Regions from separate parts of the Acinetobacter sp. FY683 genome, predicted to be linked through region 1. Evidence: predicted binding sites of a transcription regulator. Region 1 holds the regulator's gene; the other holds the start of a gene.
The links. Region 1 encodes PhoB, which activates phosphate uptake and scavenging genes when phosphate is short. Its sites were predicted from a motif close to TGTCATNAANCTGTCATAA; they were not measured.
Positions count from the first base shown of each region.

Region 2: the regulator PhoB is predicted to act here: its motif matches at 8,819-8,837, upstream of AC5YDH_RS01150 (inorganic phosphate transporter).

Region 1 is NZ_JCAKNA010000013.1:7,558-20,338, forward strand. Features, by position in the region: gene gshA (glutamate--cysteine ligase) at 1-781, opposite strand, end outside; gene AC5YDH_RS08585 (DUF924 family protein) at 992-1,531, shown strand; gene AC5YDH_RS08590 (CC0125/CC1285 family lipoprotein) at 1,575-2,132, shown strand; gene AC5YDH_RS08595 (DUF445 domain-containing protein) at 2,147-3,454, shown strand; gene AC5YDH_RS08600 (methionine aminotransferase) at 3,563-4,717, shown strand; gene AC5YDH_RS08605 (MATE family efflux transporter) at 4,842-6,212, shown strand; gene AC5YDH_RS08610 (LLM class flavin-dependent oxidoreductase) at 6,342-7,718, shown strand; gene AC5YDH_RS08615 (SDR family NAD(P)-dependent oxidoreductase) at 7,778-8,608, opposite strand; gene AC5YDH_RS08620 (TetR/AcrR family transcriptional regulator) at 8,815-9,480, shown strand; gene phoB (phosphate regulon transcriptional regulator PhoB) at 9,722-10,432, shown strand; gene phoR (phosphate regulon sensor histidine kinase PhoR) at 10,442-11,800, shown strand; gene asd (archaetidylserine decarboxylase) at 11,847-12,698, opposite strand; gene AC5YDH_RS08640 (sulfurtransferase) at 12,695-12,781, opposite strand, start outside.
Region 2 is NZ_JCAKNA010000002.1:29,121-41,901, reverse strand. Features, by position in the region: gene AC5YDH_RS01185 (GGDEF domain-containing protein) at 1-176, opposite strand, end outside; gene def (peptide deformylase) at 479-973, shown strand; gene dhaK (dihydroxyacetone kinase subunit DhaK) at 1,031-2,761, opposite strand; gene AC5YDH_RS01170 (endonuclease domain-containing protein) at 3,063-3,428, shown strand; gene AC5YDH_RS01165 (hypothetical protein) at 3,529-4,032, shown strand; gene AC5YDH_RS01160 (hypothetical protein) at 4,301-4,588, shown strand; gene metH (methionine synthase) at 4,657-8,343, opposite strand; gene AC5YDH_RS01150 (inorganic phosphate transporter) at 8,884-10,503, shown strand; gene AC5YDH_RS01145 (hypothetical protein) at 10,566-12,116, opposite strand; gene AC5YDH_RS01140 (DUF7710 domain-containing protein) at 12,532-12,781, shown strand, end outside.

The sequences.
Region 1 (12,781 bases):
TGTAGTGAATACCTAATTGCTTTTGAGCAGAGTTTTGATAACCGAAACGCCCCATACGCAATGCTGTTGCATAAGGCAAATACAATGTTCCTTTCAATAACGGTAGCAATTGATGCTCACGTCCTGTCATAAAACATTTGCACACAGAAGGACTTGCACCCACCAAAAACATGACCAATGGCGTTAAACGAATAAAATTACGAATTAGACCCAAATAACGGTGACTACGATAATCTTGAGCGCTTAGTGCTTTTAGTTTTTCATCTACTTCATTTATTTGCAGTGCTTCAAATAATTGCTCAGGGAATGATAAATTATAATGAACCCCTGAAATCGTTTGCATACGGCGACCATAACGCACCCCTAAGCCACGGCGATATAAAGTTTTAAATAAACCAATATTTGATGTGCCGTATTGTGCTAAACGAATACTTTCATCGGAATCATCTAACATACATGGCATAGAAAGAGGCCATAACTTCTCACCATTTTCTAAATGCTGATGTGCAACAGCATGAATATCTGTTAAATAATCTAAAGTTTCTTGAATACTCTCTTTAGGAGGCGTAATAAACTCCATTAAAGCTTCAGAATAGTCCGTTGTAATGTGAGGATGCGTCAATGCCGAACCCAACGCCTTAGGATGTGATCCTTGAGAAAGGAAACCGTTACTTTGCATACGTAAAGTTTCACGTTCTATGCCACGCAACATCCCTTTGAATAGCGAAGATTCCACCCAAGTCGGTAATTGGTCTTGAGAGGTCGATTCAGGTTGACTCATTTCTATCTCGCTTTTGGAAGAAACTACATAAATAAAATCATAAGTTTATATCAATATACTGAGTTTGAGTTACTGCTTCATACAAGCTGTCTACTTTTCACCCAAAAAAAAGCATATATTTTTCGCAAATTTTTATCACAAACTTACCCTTTTAGACATATAAAATTTGTGTTTCTATACACTAATAAATGATAAAGAGTTATAAAAGTTATGAATTATCAAGAGATTTTAAATTTTTGGTTTAGTGAAAAAACTCAACCTCTTTGGTTCGCTAAAAGCGATGAATTTGATCAATCGATATTTAAAAATTTTAAAGATATTCATCAACAAGCTGCTCAATCAGAATTATGGCATTGGCGTGACACAGCAGAAGGGCGTTTGGCTGAAATTATTGTCTTAGACCAATTTTCACGTAATTTATATCGCGATTCAGCTCAAGCCTTTGCTCAAGATGCTTTAGCACTTGCACTTGCTCAAGAAGCAATTCGTTTAGGTTTAGACCAAAAACTATCTGAAGATTATCGCAAATTTTTGTATATGCCATTTATGCATAGTGAATCAAAAGTAATACATGAAGAAGCATTAAAACTATTTCAAGATTTAGGAAACCCGATTAACTTAGACTTCGAAATTAAGCATAAAGTGATTATTGACCGTTTTGGTCGTTACCCACATCGCAATGCCATTTTAGGTCGTGAATCGACTGCTGAAGAAATTGAGTTTTTAACACAACCCAATAGCAGTTTTTAACCCTCTCCCCTTGCTGTTTAACTATCCACCGAGGAGGTATAGCATGAAAAAAATACTCATTGGCTTAGCCCTAGCAACCACACTTACCATGACTGGTTGTGCGACATTATCAAGTAAACCACGTACATTCGATCAATTGGGTCTGTTTTCAAATACACAGCTCAATGCAAAAACATACCGCATTAGTTTTGTCGCAGACTCCAATATGAGTTATGGCACAGCAGAAGAAATCACCCTAGTGAAAGCGGCTCAAACAACTCTAAAAAATGGCTTCCAATTCTTTAAAGTCATGGATGATCCGAGTAACCGTTCACAAAAGCCACCTCGCCAAGCCGTGGTTTATCCAAATCCACCAATGTATGGTCCAGGTTTTTATCGTCGTCATCCTGCATTTTGGCATGATCCATTCTTCGACACTCCGCAAGTAGTCAATGTAGAACCTGCTCAAGTTTCTTATACAATTGAATGCTTTAAAGACCAAAAATCTGCGCCACAAGATGCATTTGATGCCAAACTCATCTTACAATCTTTAGGTCAGAAATATGGCTTGAGCGTAAATGGTGATGTCTTACAACCTGAACCACCTGCGTCTGCCAAATAACCTACGGAACATATATGGCTATACCAGATCGAGAAATTTCACCAAGCCTACAACGTAGTAAAAAATTTGCCACTTGGGCACTTTTAACTGCTGTTTTTATTTGGTTGGTGCTCATGGTGACTGCAAAATTAGTCCCCGAGTATGTCTGGCTCATCCACATTTTAATGCTCTCTGCTGAAGCAGGCGTTGTGGGTGGGCTTGCCGACTGGTATGCCATTACCGTGTTATTTCGTAATCCTTTTGGAAAAATGCCCATTCCTAAATTTTTACGTGATCACACCGAAATTATTCCTCGAAATAAAGCACGTATTGCAGAATCGATGGGTCGTTTTGTTCAAGAAAATTTTCTATCTCCACAAGTTGTAGAAAAAAGCCTGAGTAATACAGACCTTTCTTTGGCTGTAGGGAAATGGCTTGCTAACCCACAAAACAACATTCAAATTACACAGGCTATTCAACAAACTGCACCCAAAGTTTTTGAATTTATTGGGCAAGAACAAATCGCACATTTTATTCAATCGAACAGCGTGCAATGGGTCAAAAATACAGACATCAATTATTTAGCAAGTGAAATGCTGCGTGCTGTTTTAGAAAATGATTTCCACCAAGATGTTTTACAACGTGGTTTAGATGTTGCGCATGAATGGATGATTCAACATCCTGATCAAGTGCAAAGTTTGACCAAACAAATGTTTAAAGAAATTGGTGTATGGAAAATTGCTAAAGGTGCAAGTTTCTTTGGTTTAGATGTTCAACAACGCTCAATTGATTCTTTAGTACAAAAAATTGAAGCGATGTTGTCCGATGCCGATCATCCTTGGCGTATTAAAATTGAAGAACTTGGACAGCAACTGATGTTGCAACTGACCGACAAAAGTAGCCCTGCAAGTATCAAATTAAATGAAACTAAAAACTCATTACTCGAAAGCCCACAAGTCCTGAACTTTATTAGCGGTGCCGTGGTTATTTTATGTGATGCCATCAAAAGTGATTTAGAAAAATCGAATTCAGGAATTGCTGAGAATATTCGAATAGCTATTCAACAAGTCGGCGAAAATATTGTGTCTAATGATGCTGTTCGTCAGTTATTAAATGAAAAGTTAAGTGGCATCGCAATTAATTTATCTGATCAATACAGCGAAAAAGTCATTCGATTTATTAGTGAACGTATTCATGAATGGGACTCGAGTGAAATGATCGACAAAATTGAAAATGAAGTCGGTGGTGATTTGCACATGATTCGTGTAAATGGTGTTGTTGTTGGTGCATTTATTGGTTTGGCTTTAGGAATTATCCGCGCCCTTGTAGATGTACTTTTATAACGCTATTCAGTCAATTTTTTGATGTTTTCTGCAACTATTTAGAATACGTAATTCGTGCCGACCGTGCTATTTTTAGCCTTATGATTAACTTAACAGTTTAGTGCGGTCATGATCGAAATCCAATCCAAACTTCCTTCGCAAGGTGTCACCATTTTCAGTGTCATGTCTGCCCTTGCGCAACGCTTAAATGCCTTAAATTTATCTCAAGGATTTCCTGACTTTCCCGCACCATCTGCGTTATTAGAAGAACTCAGCCAAGCCACACTCAATGGTTTTAATCAATATTCATCAGGTGATGGATTACTTTCATTACGTGAACAAGTCGCAACTCAATTTTTAAATCGCGATCACCTTCAACTTGATCCTATTTCAGAAATTACGATTACACCAGGGGCAACCATTGGCATTTTCAGTGCCATACAAGCCATTGTACATGCAGGTGATGAAGTCATTATTTTTGATCCAAGTTATGACAGCTATGCACCAAGTATTCAATTAGTCGGGGCAACGCCTATTCATATTCCACTCAATGCTCCCACGTTTTCGGTCGACTGGAATCAAGTAAAAGACGCCATTTCTATAAAGACTAAAATGATTATTGTGAATACACCACATAATCCCACAGGAGCTATTTGGTCAAAGCAAGATTGGCTAGACTTAATTGAACTGATTCGAGACACCAATATTGTTGTTCTATCCGATGAGGTTTATGAGCATTTAATTTTTGATGGGCAACAACATTATTCTGCACTGTCATTTCCTGAGTTACGTCACCGTAGTTTTGTAGTCGGTTCTTTTGGAAAAACCTTTCATGTGACAGGTTGGAAAACAGGATATTGCATTGCTTCATCTGAATTAATGAAAGTGTTCCGACAAATTTATCAATTTGCCAATTTCTGCGGTGTAACACCCGTACAAGTTGCTCTTGCAAACTTCATGCAAAAGCATCCTGAACATATTTCGGAACTTGGCTCTTTTTACCAAAGCAAACGTGATTTATTTAATTCAGGCATCACCCAATCGCGTTTTAAATGGACACCATCTTTTGGGACATATTTCCAAAATTTAGACTACAGTAATATTCGTCCAGATTTGAATGATGTTGAAATGTGCCAATATTTGGCTGAAAAATATAAAATCGTATCGATTCCTGTATCTGTTTTTTATCAGAAAAAACCCCAAGATTTACGTCTTTTACGTTTTTGTTTTGCTAAAAAAGATGAAACGCTGATACGTGCAGGTGAAATCTTATCAAGTATCTAAACATCAACAAAAAATATCTATAAAATTAAGCCTTTGTTACTGAACAACTAAGGCTTTTTTTCTCAAATTCGGCTACTGTTACAACTCAATCACAATCATAAAAATACCGAGAGCCCACTTTTTCATGTCCAAAACTCAGCAAACTTTAGTCACTCAGCCCAATTTATGGAAAACTTTTTTAGTTTTTCTATTGCCCCTTATTATGACTAATATCTTGCAAAATCTTTCGGGCACAATTAACACGATTTTTGTGGGGCAAATGCTTGGTGTTCATGCCATTGCGGCTGTTGCTGTATTTTTTCCAATTCTATTTTGTCTACTTGCCTTTGTGATTGGCTTATCTTCAGGTGCAACCGTACTTGTTGGACAAGCTTGGGGAGCACAAAATATTGAAAAAGTAAAAAATGTCGTTGGTTCTACCTTATATATGACCCTTATAGGTGGAACAGCCATCGCCATTTTAGGTGTTATTTTTGCCAAGCATATTTTACTTGGTTTAGGTCTTGATGATGATGTTATGCATCTTTCATTGCCTTATGTTCAATGGATGCTTGCAGGTAGCCCACTACTCTTTATTTATATTGTATATACCTCTATTTTACGTGGTGTTGGTGATAGTAAAACTCCTCTTTATGCCTCTACTATGTCTATTGGCGTTGGTATTATCACAACACCTATACTTATTGGTGGTTATTTGGGTTTCCCAAAATTAGGAACGCTAGCACCTGCAATTGCAACGAACTTAGGCATGTTCACTGTTCTCATCTTTTTGACGGTTTATCTCAACAAAATAGACCATCCATTAAAACCAGACTTAAAACTTATTAAAAGCATTCGCCATCACCGTCAACTTAGTAAAGTGATCCTTAAACTGGGTATTCCCACAGGTATTCAAATGATTACAACCTCTGTTGCGGGCTTAGTTATTGTGGGTTTAGTCAATCGTTATGGTGCAGATGCAACAGCAGCCTATGGTGCTGTAAATCAGGTTTTAAATTATATTCAATTCCCCGCACTTTCTATTGCAATAGCAGCATCCATTTTTGGTGCTCAAGCAATTGGTGCAGGTCGTTCAGAGTTATTATCTAAAGTCACAAAAACCGCTTTAGGTATGAATATTTTATTTACGGGAAGTTTGGTCATTTTGGCTTATTTGTTCTCTAAATATTTAATGGCGCTATTTATCACCGATCCAAATGTTGTCGTGTTAGGTCAGCAGTTACTCTTTATTGTGCTGTGGTCTATTTTATTCTTTGGTGCAAGTGCCATTTTTGCTTCAGTTATGCGCGCAAGCGGTACAGTGAATATTCCCATGATTATTAATGTTATCGCAATTGTTGCAATTGAAATTCCAGCTGCCTATATGTTTAGTGAGTTATGGGGGCTCAAAGGTATTTGGTACGGCTATGCACTTGCATTTGTGTGTCTATGTTTCATGCAGGGTTTGTATTATCAATTTGTTTGGAAAAAGAAAGCTATTCGTGCCCTCATCTAATTTCACATGAATATAAAGATAAACCTATAATTCCATATTTGTTATAAGGTTTTATTTTTATCTTATTTTTCATTCATATTTAGAGTTGCTATAAACCTATTCATAAATTAAAAATGTATAGGTTTCCTCATGACAAAACGACAAATAAAACTAGGCGCATTTATTCCAACAACATCACAACATGCAGCAGGTTGGCGCCATCCAGAAGCTCGACCACAAGAACATTTAAGCCTTGACTATGCCATTGAACTTGCAAAAACTGCTGAGAAAGGCTTATTTGATGCCTACTTTTTAGCAGATGGTTTATCTGTAAATTGGAGCCATGGATCTTCAAAAAATTCGAACACCATAGGTTATACAGACAAAGCTGTTGGCTTTGAACCTGTGACATTATTTGCAGCCATTTCTGCTGTCACTCAAAATATCGGTTTTATTGCTACAGCATCCACCACTTATGAAGATCCATATTTACTTGCACGTAAATTTGCATCTTTAGATCATATTAGCAAAGGCCGTGCTGGATGGAATGTTGTAACAACTGGTGCAGCAGATACTGCTCGAAATTTTAATATTGACAGACACCCTGACCCTGCTTCACGTTATGAACGTGCTGAGGAATTTATTGAAGTTACTCAAAAACTTTGGGACTCATGGGAAGACGATGCTTTCAAATACAATAAAGAAACAGGACAGTTCTTTGAGGTTTCACAAAGCCACGAACCATTGCATAGCGGCAAATATTTTAATGTTCAAGGTGCTTTGAATGTGCCACGGCCACCACAAGGCTATCCTGTAATTGTACAAGCAGGTCAATCTGAAGCTGGTCGTGAACTTGCCGCAAAATACGCAGAAGTCATTTTTACGTCCCAACAAAGTTTAGAAGATGCTCAAGCTTTTTATCGTGATGTAAAAGGTCGTTTAGTAAAATATGGTCGCCATGCCGATGACATTAAAATCATGCCTGGCGTTTCGATTTTTGTTGCAAAAACTGAAGAAGAAGCTCAAGCCAAATATGACCTTTTAAATAGTTTAATTTTACCCGATGTTGGTCTGGGCTTACTTTCAGGATTATCGGGCGGTATCGACTTATCTAAATATGATTTAGATGCCCCCTTCCCTAAAATTAGTGATGCCGACTTAACTTTCTCAAGCCGTCAACAGCTCATGATTGATATTGCTAAAGCGCATAATTTTACCATTCGTCAACTTTATGAATATATCGCTTCGGCACGTGGTCACTGGACGCTAATTGGTACACCTGAACAAGTCGTTGACCAACTACAAACATGGTTTGAAAATGAAGCTGCTGATGGCTTTAATGTACTACCACCATCTACGCCTGCAGGCTTAAATGATTTTGTTGAATTTATAGTGCCTGAATTACAACGTCGAGGTCTGTTCCGTACAGAGTATGAAGGCACAACTTTACGTGAGAATTTAGGTCTAAAACGTCCTGAAAATCAGTATGTCATTGCAAATCATCTGCAAAATATCGAAGCATCTTAATTTATTTAAATCATTCAAAAAAAGCCTGTACATGCAGGCTTTTTATTTTCTAATTTTAATTATTTTTTAGATTTACTCGCAAATTCAATGACCTTTTGATAGCCCGTTGGAAGTAAGCGTTGAAGTAAATCTAAGACTTTTGCATCATTACCAATAAGTAAACGACGCTTATCTTTTTTTACCGCTTCTAAAATTTGGCGTGCTGCTTCTTCAGGTGGACAACGTAATAATTTATTAAATGACTTTGTCGATTTATCAGGATTAATGCCCAAAGTTCTCAGGCTATCATTCTTTCGTGCTGAATTGGCAATATTGGTTCGAATACCACCTGGATGAACACATAGTGCACTTACACCACTATTTTCCATATCCAATTCTTGACGCAATGATTCTGTAAAACCGCGTACCGCAAATTTTGTTGCATTATATGCAGATTGTGTCGGCTGTGCCGTTAGACCAAATAGACTAGAAATATTAACAATATGACCATCGCCTGTTTGCTTAATCAATGGTAAAAACTCTTTAGTGCCATACACTACCCCCCAAAAATTAATATTTACAATCCACTCAAGCTCTTCATACGATGCACCTTCAACAGTGGATGCCAAAGCTACACCAGCATTGTTGAAAATCATATTCACAGAACCGTGATCTTTCACCGTTTCTTCTGCCCACTCTTTCACTGCAATACGGTCAGACACATCTAATTTTTTAATCGTGATCCGCACATCACTTTCTTTGAGCTTTTCAACTGTTTCAATTAAGCCTTGCTCATTTACATCGCTTAAAGATAAATGACATCCCTCTTTTGCCAATAAAATTGCAAGCTGTTGACCAATACCTGAACCTGCACCTGTAATAGCTGCCACTTTGTTTTTAAAATTTTTCATTACTTATCCTTTAAGCTAAGCTTAAGCAGTAGAGATCTCATATATTTTTCAATTTTAAATATAGTATTCTGAAATCATCAGTATGCTTAAATATATTTGTGACAATATGTATTGTCAATTTTATATTTATATTGTGAAACTTGAATTTTGTTCCATATTACAAGTCATATCTCTATAATTTTTTCATCACTTTATTGATCAATCCTATGACTGAAATAACACTTGCTTCTTCAAAAAATAATGTAGATAAAGAACGTCAATTCAAAGGCATATCTCTTTCAGAACGAAAAGCAATTAGATATGAAAAACTAATTCAAGCTGGAATTAAAATTTATGGAACACGCGGTTTCTTCGCCACAACAGTAAAAGATATTTGTTTAGAAGCGAAATTAACTGAACGCTACTTCTATGAATCATTTAAAAAAAGCGAACAGCTTTTTCAAGCTATTTTTTTAAAACTAATTGATGAATTACAAAAAAATATCAAACAAGCAACTGCTACGAATATCGGTGACTCCAAAGCGATGATAGAAGCCTCACTCAGTGCTTTTCTCGACACGCTTTATCAAAATCCTCACATGGCACGTATTATTTATATTGATGCTTTACTTGTGCAAGACCTGCACAAACAATCAACCATACATGACACAATGACGCGCTTTGACCAAATGATTCAACCGCTTTTAACATCAACAAAATGCAATAATGAGCAAACAAAAAATGAAATTTCACTCATTGCTTCAGGCCTAAATGGTTATGTGACTCAAATTGCGATTCGTTGGGTCATGAACAATTTTCAGCAACCAAAGGACGAAGTTTTATCCGCATGTTTATGGCCATTTTTAGCATTGGTTACAAAAAAAGTAGAATAAAAACATAATTTTTTAGATAATGTAACTTTATATTTCAATTGAAGTTTAATGTCTAAAATACTGTCATATCGGTGCTTTCAGACTTTAATTTCGTCATAAAACTATCAAAAAAATGTCACATTTTCATTTTAGAATTGTCATATTTTCTATTTTGCAATGATACTGTCATAATTAATCTTTGTAATAAGCCTGTCATAAATACAAAAACGGACAACCGTTTATATTAATAGGGTATTGCGCTGTGAAAGATGACTACATTTTAATTGTTGATGATGAGCTCCCGATTCGGGAAATGATCCATACTGCTTTAGATATGGCAGGTTTTAATTGTCTACAAGCTGAAGATGCTCGCCAAGCGCATCAAATGATTGTCGATCAACGCCCTTCTTTAGTCTTGTTAGATTGGATGATGCCTGGTGGTGTAAGTGGTGTCGATCTATGTCGCCGCTTGAAAAAAGATGAAAGTTTGTCTGAAATTCCAGTCATCATGCTCACTGCTCGTGGTGAAGAAGACCATAAAGTTCAAGGTCTAGACGCTGGCGCAGATGACTATATGACGAAACCTTTTTCTACACGTGAATTGGTCTCTCGCATTAAAGCTGTGCTTCGTCGCTCTAATGCTTTAAGTGGAGAAAAATCAATTGATGCCAATGGTTTACTACTAGATCCTATTAGCCAACGTGTTAGTTTTGGTCCTCATATTTTAGAAATGGGTCCAACAGAATATCGTCTTTTAGCATTCTTCATGACACATCCTGAACGTGCATATACACGTGCTCAACTTCTTGATCAAGTATGGGGTGGAAACGTATATATTGAAGATCGTACAATTGACGTTCATATTCGCCGTTTACGTAAAGTTCTAGAACCTTTTGGTGCAGATCGTTATGTCCAAACTGTTCGTGGAACAGGCTACCGTTTTTCTACGCGAGCAGATGTCGCATTAGGTTAATTATTTTTTATGTACGAACCATATCCTGTCCCAGAAATTGCAAGAGAACATAAAAAGTTTCGATATAGCAGCTTATGGGCATTTTCCAAACAAGACCTAAGACTTCTCGCATTTTTTATCGTGATCGCGGCATTTATCGGCTTGGGAATAGGATATTTTTGGATCTGTATTCTTTGTGCATTTGCTGTGTTCTGCATCATCCAATTGCGTTCACTGTATCTAGTAAATGATTGGATTTCTAATAGACCCTATGATGTTCCACCAAACTTAGGTGGAATTTGGGGTGCACTACTTTTTAATGTCTATCGTGCTCAGCGCCAAGAACGAATCGTACAAGCAGAAATGGTTGGACTAATTGACCGTGCTCAATCGTCACTCGTTGCTTTAGCAGAAGCCGTTGTTCTTATTGATGATAATAATCAAATTGAATGGTGGAATCCTGCTGCGGAAAACTTACTCGGTTTTCAAACACATGATCGTGGGCGTAATATTCTCAGTATTTTACGCCAACCCAACTTCATTGAATATTTTAACCACATAGATGAATCACCAGACGGTTTAAAAATGAAATCTATGGTTCATGAAGATCGTTATGTTCAAGTTAAAATGACTCGTTTTGGTGGTGAAAGTCGTCTGTTGGTAGCTTATGATGTAACACGCATGCATAACCTTGAACAAATGCGAAAAGATTTTGTCGATAATATTTCCCACGAACTTCGTACGCCCTTAACCGTGCTAAGTGGTTATATCGAAACCTTTACAGATCAAGAAGATATCAACCCACGTTGGAAACGTGCATTTGACCAAATGCAATCGCAAACACGTCGTATGAATGCCTTGGTTAATGATTTGCTTTTATTATCACGTTTAGAAAATGAAAAAAGTGTCGCTAAAAATCAAATCATTGAAATGCCAAGTTTAATGAATCAATTATTTGACGATGCCCAAGCTTATAACGTCGATTATGGCCACACCCTCAACTTAGATATCGATAGTCATTGTGATTTAATTGGTTCAGATATGGAACTTGCTAGTGCCTTCAGCAACCTCATTACCAATGCTATTAAATACACACCTAAAGGTGGAACAATTACCATTGGCTGGCATGATGATGGCACACATGGTTACTTTACAGTTGAAGACACAGGTATTGGTATAGACCCTAAACATTTACCACGTCTAACCGAACGCTTTTACCGTGTAGATAGCGCACGTAGTCGTGCCACAGGTGGTACAGGCTTAGGACTCGCAATTGTGAAACATGTTCTTATGCAACATAACGCATATTTAGATGTGGAATCTAAAGAAAATCAAGGCTCAGTTTTTAAAGCAGTATTTCCTAAAGAACGTTTATATCATTTAAGTTAAGCGATAAAAAAAGCACCTCACGGTGCTTTTTTTATGACTATATAACTTATAAGGTATGACCTAAAGCTTTACCCATTTCAACAGCAGAATTTGCTTTAAATTCAGCATCCCACTGCATTTTATTTTCTTCAAATAAAACCACTGCGGTTGAACCTAAATAGAAACGACCTAATTCAGCACCCTTTTCTAAGAATAAATTGTGCTGATTTACTTCTAAACGACCCGATGGTTTTACTTTTCCTGTTGCAACAGTTTCAATGCCGGCAACAATCATTGCACCCACAAGAACAACTGCCATACGACCAAGTTCTGTATCAAACAAACACACCATACGTTCATTACGTGCAAATAAACCTGGAATATTTTCTGCTGTTGTTTGATTTACAGAGAATAACTCACCTGGTACATAAAGCGTTTCGGTCAATGTACCTGCAAAAGGCATATGCACACGATGATAATCTTTAGGTGAAAGATATACTGTTGCAAACTGACCATTCTTAAAAGGTTCAGCCAACAAAGGATCTGCAATTAAATTTGCAGTATTAAAACTTTGACCTTTGGCTTGAAAAATTTCGCCTTCTTCAATTTTGCCTAACTGAGAAATTGCCCCATCTGCAGGCGATACAATACTAGTTGCATCTGTATCAATTTCACGTACACCCTCTTTTAAAGAGCGTGTAAAAAACTCATTAAATGATTTAAATTTCAAAGCATTTTGTTGCTCTGCAATGGACATATCAATGCCATATTGCGCTTTAAAAGCACTAATCACAGTATTTTTAATGATTGGTGTTTCACTTGCAGCAAGCTTACCAACAACACGAGATAATTGATGTTGTGGCACAACACGTTGAGCTTGAATGAAAAGTTGTTTTTTTAAACGTGACGTGAGGCTCAAGACGGCGTCTCTCCAGTAATAATTGGACTCGCGAGGCTGTTGCCCCATTCACTCCACGCACCATCATACGCTTGAATATTCCA
Region 2 (12,781 bases), on a different contig from region 1:
GATAAAATAATTGAGCCAATAATAACATTCCATTTTGTAGGAATATTTAACCGTAAATAAACAGCATGAGTACACAATACAATACTGATTAAAAATAAGAGTGCCACAAGTGGGGCAATCATATAAATGTCTTCAGGAAGTAATGCTGTTTGTAATATTTGAGCACAAGCTGACACAAAAATTGCAGCAGAAAACCAGACTATTTCAATGGATACCAATTTCTTTGAACGTAGTACAAAAACAAGTAACGATACCGTCAAAAAAAAGAGGGGAATCAAAAGGCTGAAATAATTTAATCCATTAAATGTCATGGGGAAATTACATGTGAAATTTTAAGCATTATATCAATGGTTATATTATTTATGTTTTTACTCTGCAGTAAAAGGAATGGTATTTTTTAATGGTTTTAATTTGAAAAATTGATAATTTTATAATCTATTATCTTCATTGAATTTTGCGGTTTATTGAGCAATTGTTTATGACTGAAATTTTAAAAGTTGCCCAAAAAGGCGAAGCTATTTTAGCTTTATGCGCGACTGAAGTAAGTATGCAAGAATTTGGTTCAAAGTGGTTGACTACACTTGCAGATGCCATGCACGTTACTATGCTTGCACGAAATGGTGTAGGAATTGCAGCGCCTCAAGTTTATATTTCACGCCGTGTGATTATTGTGGCTTCTAGACCCAATATTCGTTATCCAGATGCACCTGAAATGGATGCAATTGTGATGATTAACCCTGAAATTATTCAGCGTTCAGATGCACAAGTATTCGGTGAAGAAGGCTGTTTGAGTGTGCCAAATGAAAGAGGGCAAGTCGCACGTGCAAAAGTGATTCGTGTGAGCTATCAAACGTTAACGGGCGAGAGCATAGAACAAGAGTTTTCAGGTTTTCCTGCGCGTATTGTGCAACATGAAATAGACCATTTAGATGGGGTTTTGTTTGTTGAACGATTAAGTGATGTAAGTGAATGATCATTTAAAATTAAATAAAAAAGCCTCGAAATTATCGAGGCTTTTTCAATTTATAGCTTACTTAATATGATTGGCAATATCGGTAAAGATTACGCCTAAACCATGTGCACCCGCATCAGGATAGCCTAAGCTACGATCGCCTACAGTTCCTGCACGTCCCATACGTGCTACTATTTTCTTGGTCGATTCAGCACCTTGAACAGCAGCATGTGCGCCCAATACAAAGTTTTCTTTAAACGATTTATCTGTATTTAAAGACCAAGAATCTGCACATGGTACAAGCGCATCAATTAAAGTTTTATCTCCAACCACAGCACCACGACCAAATGAGCGTTCACCTGTAACTTGAATGCCTTTAACCGCATTTTGTAAAAGATGGGCAAAATCGGCAACAGTTAAAGTATTTTTCCCTTTGATTGCTTTACTTGCAGCACGGAAAGCTGAACCCCAAATTGGGCCTGAAGCACCGCCACAATGCTCCATAATAATCATTGAACAATTTAATAAAAAATCATCCATTTTTTCGGCTTGTAATAATTCGTGCCATTGGCGTTTAAGTTGTTTAAAACCTTTTGCCACGCTCATACCAAAATCGCCATCACCCGCATGGGCATCGAGTTCACAGAATGGCACTTCATTTTTAATGATACATGCTGCCATAACATCTACAACATAGCGCATGTTTTCAATGGTGAATTGTTCATTGCTAATCATCGCATGTTCAGGATGTGTTTCTACATCTGTATTTACAGTATGTGCAACGCTTTCATCTTTCTTAGAAAATTCGAAAGGTAGAGCAGATGATCCATCCATTTTAAATGCAGGCGTATTTGCTTCTGCATCTAAATACGTTTTGAGTTCATCATCTAATGCAAGAAGTGAAACAGAAGCACCGTTCATGTCGATGCTGGTCATGTAATTACCAACAAATGTACGGTAAATTTTGATGCCTTTGCTTGCAAGATGCTCACAAACATCGTTATTAAACACATAAAGTTCTTGTAATGGCGTAGTTCCAAAACCATTCACCAATACAGCAACTTCCGAAAGGTTCGGGCGGTCTAGGAATAAATCATCAACAATACGTTGAGCAAGTTCTTTAGACGGTAAGATTTTTTCACGACGAATACCAGGTTCACCGTGAATGCCTACACCGTATTCCATTTCATCATCTGCCAAGGTAAATGTTGGCGTGCCTTTAGCAGGAACAGTACATGAGCTATAAGCGAAACCTAAGCTAATCACGTTATCCGCAGCTTTTTGAGCGACCGCTTTAACTTCTGCAAGTTCTAAACCTTCAGATGCTGCTGCACCTGCAATTTTGTGAACGAATACTGTGCCTGCAACACCACGGCGACCGACCGTATAAAGGCTGTCTTTTACCGCAATATCATCGGCAACTTTTACATAATCGACTTGAATACCATCATCCGTTGCAAGTGCTGCACCATTCTGGAAATTCATCATATCGCCAGAATAATTTTTGATGATCATCAACACGCCTTTATCCGTTGCAACATGTTGTAAGGCTTTATAGACCTGAATTTGCGATGGAGATGCAAATACATCGCCACATACAGCTGCGTCTAACATACCTGTTCCAACAAAGCCTGCATGCGCAGGTTCATGACCGCTACCACCACCACTGATGAGTGCGACATTTTGGTGTTTCTGTTTTCTTGAAACAATTTTGTATGATTCATTGAATGCGAGTTCTGGATGTGCAAGTACGAAACCTTTGCACATTTCAATAACGATGTTTTCTGCACCGTTCATGAGTTTTTTCATAGAAACACCAGTAGTCTTTTATTGGGGGAGATTAATAGTTAATTGTTATTATAAAACGGATTTATTCACTAAGTGGTAAAAAAGTTGGCGGATAGTATTGGTGATTTATTTAGTTAAAAGTAGTGTTTGGTTGAAGTCTATTAAAATTTGATTCTTAATCCCTCCTTGCGAAGTATTGCTTCTCACCCTTTAAAAAGGGAGGAGTGGTCACGTAATTAATTTGATACGTGGAAATTTCTCTTTTTTCCCTTGCGCCATATATGGCTCAGGGCTAGGTGAGATTTATAAAAGAGAAGAAAAAATGAAACCTTACAATAAAAATTTAAAACAAGCCTCACGTGACTTACGCAAGAACATGACTGATGCTGAAAAGTTGTTGTGGTCACGACTTCGTAATAAGCAAATTTTAGGCTTGCAGTTTTATCGGCAAAAGCCAATTTTGAATTACATCGTGGATTTTTACTGTCCTGCTGTCAATTTGGTGATTGAGTGTGATGGTAGTCAGCACTTTACAGAAGAAGGATTGGAAGCAGACCGAATTCGTGATGAAGCTTTAGGTCAGCTTGGATTGAAAGTTTTAAGGTTTGATAATGGGCAGGTGATGAGGCAGATTGATGATGTGGTGGATAGAGTTTATCAATTTATACGGCAGGAATCCCTCTTTTAAAAAAGAGATCGTTTTTTCTCGAATTTAGCCATAGTCTTAGATGAACTAAGAGTAGTTTTAAAATAATATAAAATTCAATAATTAATAGGAGGGATTTGAAATGCTACCAAGTGTGAAAGATATTGGAGAAAATTATGCTAAATGGGAAAAATATGAAATTAAGACAAAAACTTTTGAATTAAGACCTTTTGAAAAGCCTGATATGTCCCCTTATTTAATTCATATGACTAATGAGGAGTCTTTGTTAAATATTTTGAAAAGCAGTAAATTGGTGGCTACTACTCCATCACAATCAATGTCAGATTGGTACAGCGAAAAAATAGTTTGTTTTACCGAATCACCCACATTTGCAATCGATTTTTTCCGTTATAAGGCTTATAAAAGGTGGAAAGCTGACCTCAGATTTGGGATTGGATTTTCTAAATTAAAATTAGCTCATAAAGGGGTTCGCCCAGCGTTATATGTAGATAGATCAGAATTAATTTCCTTAATTATTAAGTCAAAAGGAATTCTTAGTAAAGAGGATACTGAGTCAAATTTAACTACTATCTTAAAAAAAATTTCTGATCAAGTTGCACCTTTTATGACCCCCCCTAGATCATAACCATGATAAGCAAGGTTTTTTATGGGAAAGGGAGTGGAGGTATGCAAATGAAGATTTCTATTTTGATATAGGTGATATAGAAATTATTTGCTGCCCAAGAATACATAGAAATCAAATTAAAGAAAAATTAGGTGTGTAGGGTTCTCATATTAAATTTATAGAAACTTGGGCTGAATATGATGAAGTATCAACTTATTTAACTGAATTTCAGCAACATCAAATTATTCAAGCAAAAATAGATGATCTTTCACTTAAAGAAAGTTATTCATTGGATGATCAAATAGATGGTGAAATAGAAAAATTAAAATTATACGAAACTCAATTGGAATCCATGCTGTCTAAAATCACAGAAGTGAAAAAAATTATTCAGATACTAGAAAAGAGAAGGGTCGATATTTCAGAAAGAATAGAATTAGAAAAAGAAAAACAATGCGTCCATTGTGCAAATGACTTTGATCATTGCAATGGAACTGGCTATCGTAATTGGAATGAAGATGGACACTTATGTTCTAATTGTAAAGCAGAAATGCATTATAAAATTAATATGGATGATTAATCCCTCCCAACCTCCCTTTAAAAAAGGGAGATTTAGGGGGATTTAGGGGGATTGTAGGTTAAAGATGATTAAGAAATCGAATCATCCAAATTCGGCGCTAACCAACGTTTCGCTTCATCCAACGTCCAACCTTTACGCTTCGCATAATCTTCCAACTGATCGCCAGAGATTTTACCCACGTTAAAGTAATCTGTTTCAGGGTTTGCATAATAGAAACCGCTGACAGATGAAGGTGGCCACATCGCAAAGCTAGAAGTTAAGTAAGTACCCATTTTCTCAGTTGAACCTAACCAATCAAACAATGACGTTTTTTCCGAATGTTCAGGACAAGCAGGGTAGCCAGGTGCAGGACGAATACCCACATACTTCTCTTTAATCAAATCTTCATTTGACAATTGTTCATCTGCTTGGTAGCCCCAGAACTCTTTACGAATACGCTCATGTAAATGCTCGGCAAAGGCTTCTGCAAAACGGTCGCCCAAGGCTTGAACCATAATCGCATTATAGTCATCGCCCTTGGCTTTGTATTCTTGCGAAAGTTCTTCCGCACCAAAGATCGAAACCGTAAAGCCACCCAAGTAATCCTGAGCGACATCTTTAGGCGCAACAAAATCTGCCAATGAGTAGTTTGCTTTACCTGTTACTTTGTCAGACTGCTGACGAATATGCTCAAAGTTGTGCGTAACGACCCCATTCTCATCCGTAACTGCAACAGTATCTGCTGCAACACGATTCGCCGGGTAAATACTAAAAGTTGCACGTGCATCAAAGCGTTTGTTTTCGATAATATCTTTCAACATGACTTGTGCTTGTTCATACAAATCACGCGCTGCTTCGCCAACCACTTCATCTTCAAGAATTTTCGGGAATTTACCCGCTAAACTCCAAGAAATAAAGAACGGTGTCCAGTCAAAGTATTCAACCAATGTTTCTAATGGATAGTTGGTAAATGTTTCTGAACCAATAAAGTTAGGCTTCACAGGTGCATTTTTTGCAAAATCAATCTTAAAGCCATTTTCAACCGATTCTGCATAAGAGAGTTTTGCAGCTTTCGGTTGTTTGTTGGCTAAGCGCTCACGGATTTTTTCATAATCAACAGCATAATCAGCTGCGAGTTTTGGTTTCATTTCCGCAGAAAGTAATTGAGTTACCACACCTACCGCACGAGAAGCATCGGCTGTGTAGAACACGCCATCATTATGATATTGCGGAGAAATTTTTACCGCAGTATGTGCTTTAGATGTTGTTGCACCACCAATCATCAATGGAATGTTAAAGCCTTTACGTTGCATTTCTTTGGCAACAAACACCATTTCATCTAAGCTAGGTGTGATTAAACCTGACAAACCAATGATATCGACTTTTTCATCAATAGCAGTTTGTAGAATTTTTTCACATGGCACCATTACGCCAAGGTCAATGATGTCATAACCGTTACAGCCAAGTACCACGCCAACGATATTTTTACCGATGTCATGCACGTCGCCTTTTACAGTTGCCATCAAAATTTTACCTTTTGATTGACCAACTGTTTTTTCAGCTTCAATGAACGGGTTTAACCATGCAACCGCTTGTTTCATTACACGAGCAGATTTCACCACTTGCGGTAGGAACATTTTACCTGCACCAAACAAGTCACCGACTACGTTCATGCCTGCCATCAATGGACCTTCAATGACATCCAATGGGCGAGTCGATTGTAAGCGTGCTTCTTCGGTATCTTCATCAATATACGTGGTAATACCTTTCACCAATGCATATTCAAGACGTTTTGCAACGCTCTCATTACGCCATTCAAGGTTTTCTTCGGCTTTTTGTGCACCTGCTTGACCACGGTATTTTTCTGCAACTGCCAGTAATTTTTCAGTGGCTTCTTGACCGCTTTCACCTTGGTTGCGGTTTAATACCACATCTTCAACCGCTTCTTTAAGCTCAGCATCGATATCATCATAAATCGCAAGCTGACCTGCATTCACGATGCCCATGGTTAAACCTTGTTGAATGCCGTGATATAAGAACACTGCATGGATTGCTTCACGTACAGGCTCATTACCACGGAATGAGAATGATACGTTTGAGATCCCGCCTGAAATCATTGCATTTGGCAGGTTTTGTTTAATCCAACCTGTTGCTTCAATGAAGTCCACACCATAGTTGTTGTGTTCTTCGATCCCTGTTGCTACCGCAAATACGTTTGGATCAAAAATAATATCTTCAGAAGGGAAGCCCACTTCATTGACTAACACATCATAAGAACGTTTACAGATTTCTTTTTTACGTTCAGCAGTATCGGCCTGACCTTGTTCATCAAATGCCATCACGATGACCGCAGCACCGTACTGACGGCAAAGACGCGCACGTTCTACAAACTCGTCATAACCTTCTTTCAGAGAAATCGAGTTTACAACCGCTTTACCTTGTACGCATTTCAAACCTGCTTCAATAATCTCCCATTTAGAAGAATCGAGCATGATTGGCACACGTGAAATATCAGGTTCAGATGCAATGAGATTCAGGAAATGTACCATCGCAGTTTGCGAATCGAGCATGCCTTCATCCATGTTAATGTCGATGATCTGTGCGCCTGCTTCAACTTGCTGACGAGCAACGTCTAAAGCTTCAGTAAAGTTTTCTTCTTTAATTAAACGTAGGAATTTTTTAGAACCTGTCACGTTGGTACGTTCACCGACGTTTACGAATAAAGAATCCTTAGTGATGTTAAATGGCTCTAAACCACTTAAACGACATGCAGGTTCAATGTCAGGAATTTGACGTGGTGTAATGCCTTCAACCGCTTGTGCAATCGCACGAATATGGTCAGGCGTGGTACCACAACAACCACCAGTGATGTTGATTAGACCACTTTCAGCGAATTCTTTAATAAATGCCGCAGTTTCTTCAGGGGTTTCATCATAACCACCGAATGCATTTGGTAAACCTGCATTTGGATGCGCTGAAACAAAAGTATCGGCAACGTCAGACACGGTTTTCACGTGTGGACGCATCGCATCTGCGCCTAGCGCACAGTTAAAACCAATTGAGATGGGTTCAGCATGACGCATTGAGTTCCAAAATGCTTCTGCGGTTTGACCTGTGAGTGTACGACCTGAGGCATCGGTAATGGTGCCTGAAATCATAATTGGCAATTCATAGCCAATTTCTTTAAACACTTCTTTTACTGCAAAGATCGCCGCTTTCGCATTTAAAGTATCAAACACTGTTTCAATCAGGATGATGTCTGCACCACCTTCAATGAGCGCTTTGGTCGATTCGATGTAATCAACTTTTAATGCATCAAAAGTAATGTTACGGAATGCAGGATCATTCACATTTGGAGAAATAGATGTAGTACGTGAAGTTGGACCAATGACACCTGCCACAAAACGTGGTTTTTCAGGGGTTGAATATTTTGCACAGGCTTCTTTTGCAAGACGTGCTGCAGCAATATTAATTTCAGGTACCAAATCTTCCATGTGGTAATCAGACATTGAAACACGAGTACCGTTAAAGGTATTAGTTTCAATAATGTCCGCACCCGCTTCTAGGTAAGCTTCGTGAATGCCTTGAATAATATGGGGTTGAGTAAGAACTAAAAGGTCGTTGTTGCCTTTTAGGTCAGAAGCCCAATCTGCAAAACGTTTGCCACGATAGTCTGCTTCTTCTAATTTATGACGTTGAATCATGGTACCCATGGCACCATCGATCACAAGAATTCTTTTACTTAGAAGCTCTTTTAGAGTAGCAAGTGTGGACATTCAAACATTCTCAATGCGAATAAAAATCGGGATTAATATTAACAGATTCAAGTTTTGTTTTCTGCCAACTTTCTTTCAGAAACACCTATATAGATGATTTGAAAAAGTTATAAAGGGATAACACTTGTTTTAATACAAGATTAATTCAAAAATAGATATGTATTCTTATATTTTTCAAATATAGATATTAAAATGTAATTTATAAGAAATAAATAAGGAATTTAGCAGTGTCATAAATTATTCATTTATTTGTCATAAAACTAGTTCACTATAATTGGAAAAGTTCGGGTTGTTAGTTTTTTGATCATTTATGCTGAATGTTACAATTTAGTATAATCTTTAGGTTAATGGATTATGAAATATATAAAACTACTTAAAATATTGTATTTAGAGTATTAAATATTAAATTTATCTTGGGTTTTTAGGGTAAATTGCAACAATAAAGCATTAAAACTGACTTTATAAGACAGTGTTTTGTCATATAATTGTCATAATTAAATTGAAGAATAAGGGGATTGATCATCCTCTTTATTTGCTTGCATGAATTCAAATCAAAATCCTGTTGATTCAGCACAACCATCGGTTCCTTCTAAGTCGACCAATGTTCATGTGCCAACTCCTAAATATTTTGTCCCAGTCTTTTTAACTGTCATTATTGCAACACTTGTATACATTGGTGTTCAGTTATCTGTGGATTTGGCTCATGTCCCGGCTTTGAGTCTATATACAATTATTCTTTTATCTACAGCGTTATTTATTGCACTTGGATTTGAGTTTGTTAATGGTTTTCATGACACAGCAAATGCTGTAGCCACGGTAATTTACACCAATGCATTGTCTGCACCAGTTGCTGTAATGTGGGCAGGTTTTTGTAACTTCCTTGGTGTAATGGTTGCAAGTGGTGCTGTTGCATACGGTATTATTGCTTTACTTCCAGTAGAACTTATTATGAATGTAGGTTCTGGAGCTGGTTTTGCAATGGTTTTTGCCATGCTTATTTCTGCAATTTTGTGGAATTTAGGTACATGGTTTTTAGGTATTCCAGCATCGAGTTCGCATACTTTAATTGGTTCGATTTTAGGTGTGGGTATCATGAACTACATTTTGCATTCAGGTAGCGGTGCATCAGGTGTAGACATGGAACAGGTGATGAAAGTGGGTAAAGCACTTTTATTCTCTCCTTTGATTGGTTTCGCTTTTGCGGCTTTGTTATTCTTGTTGGTAAAAAAAATCTTCAAGAAACAAATGGAATTATTCCAGCCACCTGAGGGCAATAAGCCACCACCACCACTTATTCGTGCAATTCTTATTTTCACATGTACGGGTGTAAGCTTTGCACATGGTTCAAATGATGGTCAAAAAGGTATGGGTTTAATCATGCTTATTTTGATTGGTTGTGTCCCATTAGCTTACTCATTGAATAAAAATTTAGATCAACAACATCTTCAGTCTTTTGAGCAACTTTCAGCTCAAACAGCATCGGCTATTTATGCAAATCATTCAGATATTCCTGATGAAAAAGCACGTGCTATTATCACAACATATATTCAGACTAAAGAAGTGAATAACCAAGTTGTTCCTGCTTTAGCTAGTCTTACAGATCACTTGGGTGAGCGTGTAGGACATTATGGTGATTTAAAAGATATTCCTGAAAAAGAAGTATCTAGCTTACGTAATGATATGTATTTAAGTACAACAGCGTTTAAAAGATTAGATAAAGCGGAGCTATTACCTACTTTCTCTGAGGAGCAAACTAAAGTTGTAAAAGAATATCGTAGTAATTTAGATTCATTCTTACAATATATTCCAAACTGGGTAAAAGTAGCTGTAGCTTTAGCTTTAGGTCTTGGAACGATGGTTGGCTGGAAACGTATTGTTGTGACGGTTGGTGAGCGTATTGGTAAACAGCACATGACTTATGGTCAGGGTATGTCTGCTGAACTTGTTGCAATGACAACAATTGCAGCTGCAGATGGGTTTGGTATGCCTGTATCAACAACACATGTATTGAACTCTGCTGTAGCAGGTACAATGGTTGCCAACAAGTCAGGTTTGAATTTCAAAATGGTAAAAACAATTTTATCTGCTTGGATCTTTACTTTACCTGCAACGATTTGTTTATCGGGTGTTTTATACTGGTTATTATTAAAAGTATTTTAATTGATTTTAAAATAAAGTTTGAACGGAAAAATGCTGCGATTAATCGCAGCATTTTTTTTGCCTTATTTTTTGATTTTGTTGAAAAGTGTTCCAATAGGAAGCTTATCGTTTGCAAAACCATATAGTGCAGCAAAAGGAAGTGCTGTTCTTGCTAAATAGGCAACTCGCCAAAGTCCACCATGGTTAGCTCCCTCCATCATTAACTCCAAAGGATGATCTAAATTAACTTCTGGGTTAGCTACAGATCTAGGATTACGTAAATCATGAATCCATAAAGCAGCCATAATTGCATTGGTTGTTGCAGGTTCAAATGCTTCAACATCAAACAAACTTGCACCATTAAAAGCAGCTTTCAATAATGGATTCTTTGTGACTGAATGTGTTGTTGTTGATGGGGCAATATTAATACTGACACGTTGACCTTGATGTCTTGCTAAGGTTGCTCGCCATTGTTGAATGCGTTTTGCTAGAGCGTAGTTGGGACCTTGTTCAATCACTAAACAATCTGCAATACCATATTGCTTACCATTGTCGGTAGTATAAAGCTCTGTAGAAATTTCTTTAAAAAAGTGTTTTAAACTAATAGATGACACTGCTTTAGAAAGTGTTTTTTGAAGTTGAGAACGACTGTGAAACTTAGCTGAAGAAGCTTCTACAATTTCTTTAGGAATCGCGTAAACATCCGTTGGTGTACACATAAACATTAAGCTTGTATTGGCTTTATGCTCACTTACAAATTGCATGATTGCATCCATTGCCATAGAAACCCGAACGTGCTTTTCACCATCTAAATATGCAATTGCAGCTAAGTCTAAATGATTAGGGTTTTCAACGAGCCATTGTGCAATTTCAGGTGTTTGCGTTAATAGGTTTGCTCCAAGCTTTGTTTTTAGCTCTTCGATATTTGTATCTGTAGCTAAGCATTTTTCAGATGGTGCATAAAGTGTTGCATTACCACTTTTTATCGTATTTAAAATTTTGCCCCAAACACGCTCGTTGGGTAAGTCTATAGCAACAATATTGGCTTTCCATTTGGACAACCATGTTAATGGCCCAGCTTCAGATGCAGCACCAAACAGAACCATGGTTCGATCAGATAAGTCGAACCATTCAGGATGTGCAATCACATCGCGTAAAGCATTTGCATGACTTGATTCTATAATACCTGTTTCTTCCCACGTTTGAATTTGAGCAAGTAAAGCATTTCCTTGGAGATTCTGACCTTTATAGGGCACATACCATTCAGGATTGTCTGTACTTTCACCTTTAAATATAAAAGTGTTGAGTTTTTGATTTGTCAGTTGCATCACATCGTTAAAGTTATGCTTTTCACCATATCGATAAAAATCAAAAGATTGGTGAGCTTTACTTAGTCCCAATTCAGCAATTTTTATAGGATTATCTGTATTTTTAATACCAGACTCGACCAGTGCTTTAAAATATTCAGGATAAGTTTTACGCCAATTTTTTTCTTGAGTTGCTTGATGTGAAAGTTTTGGATTCACTGTCGAAAGGGCTTCAGCAATAATCTCTCTCCCAGCTTTTGAGGTACTGGGTTTGGTGTTAGGGGCTTGAATAGGGAATTGAAGACCATCTAAAGTTGAGGATGACATTGCAAAATATCTCGATATTAATAAGGTTAAATATACAGATGTATACAATATCCTTGGAGCTTTGATAAACCGTTGGCATTTACTGCCAAAATTCAATCTTATGTTTTAGTTTGTGAAATATAAAAGTGAAAAGAAGCAAGTATTAGAAGAAAGGGTGTTGCAGGTGTAATATGAGATGTCCTCAACGTAATAGTTAAGCTGTAAAGATAAAAAGGATTTTTCATAGATAATTCAGAACGTATTTGAAAAAAATAAATAAAATTTATCTAGTTTCAAATAATTATCATTCAAGGTTGCATTTGGTTGTAATCACGTACAAAAAATATGTATTTATGTAAAAAGTGAATTATGTCACATTTCATTTGTTATAATGCTCATTAATTAATCTATTTTTTTGTTTTTAGAGTTGTAACACATGTCATCTATTTACTTATTTACTTCCAAATCGATGGGATTGCCATCAGGGGTATTTACATCTTTCGATTTGGCTTCGGAGTGGATTCAAAAAAATTATTTAAGCGGTATTTTAACGGAATATCCAGTAGATCAAAGTTGTTATGATTGGGCAATTGAGCGTAAGTTTTTCAAAGAAAAATCTGTAATTGACCGTTCGCCAACATTCATGGAAAAGTTTGTATCTGCATACCAGCAAAATTGGCATTTTG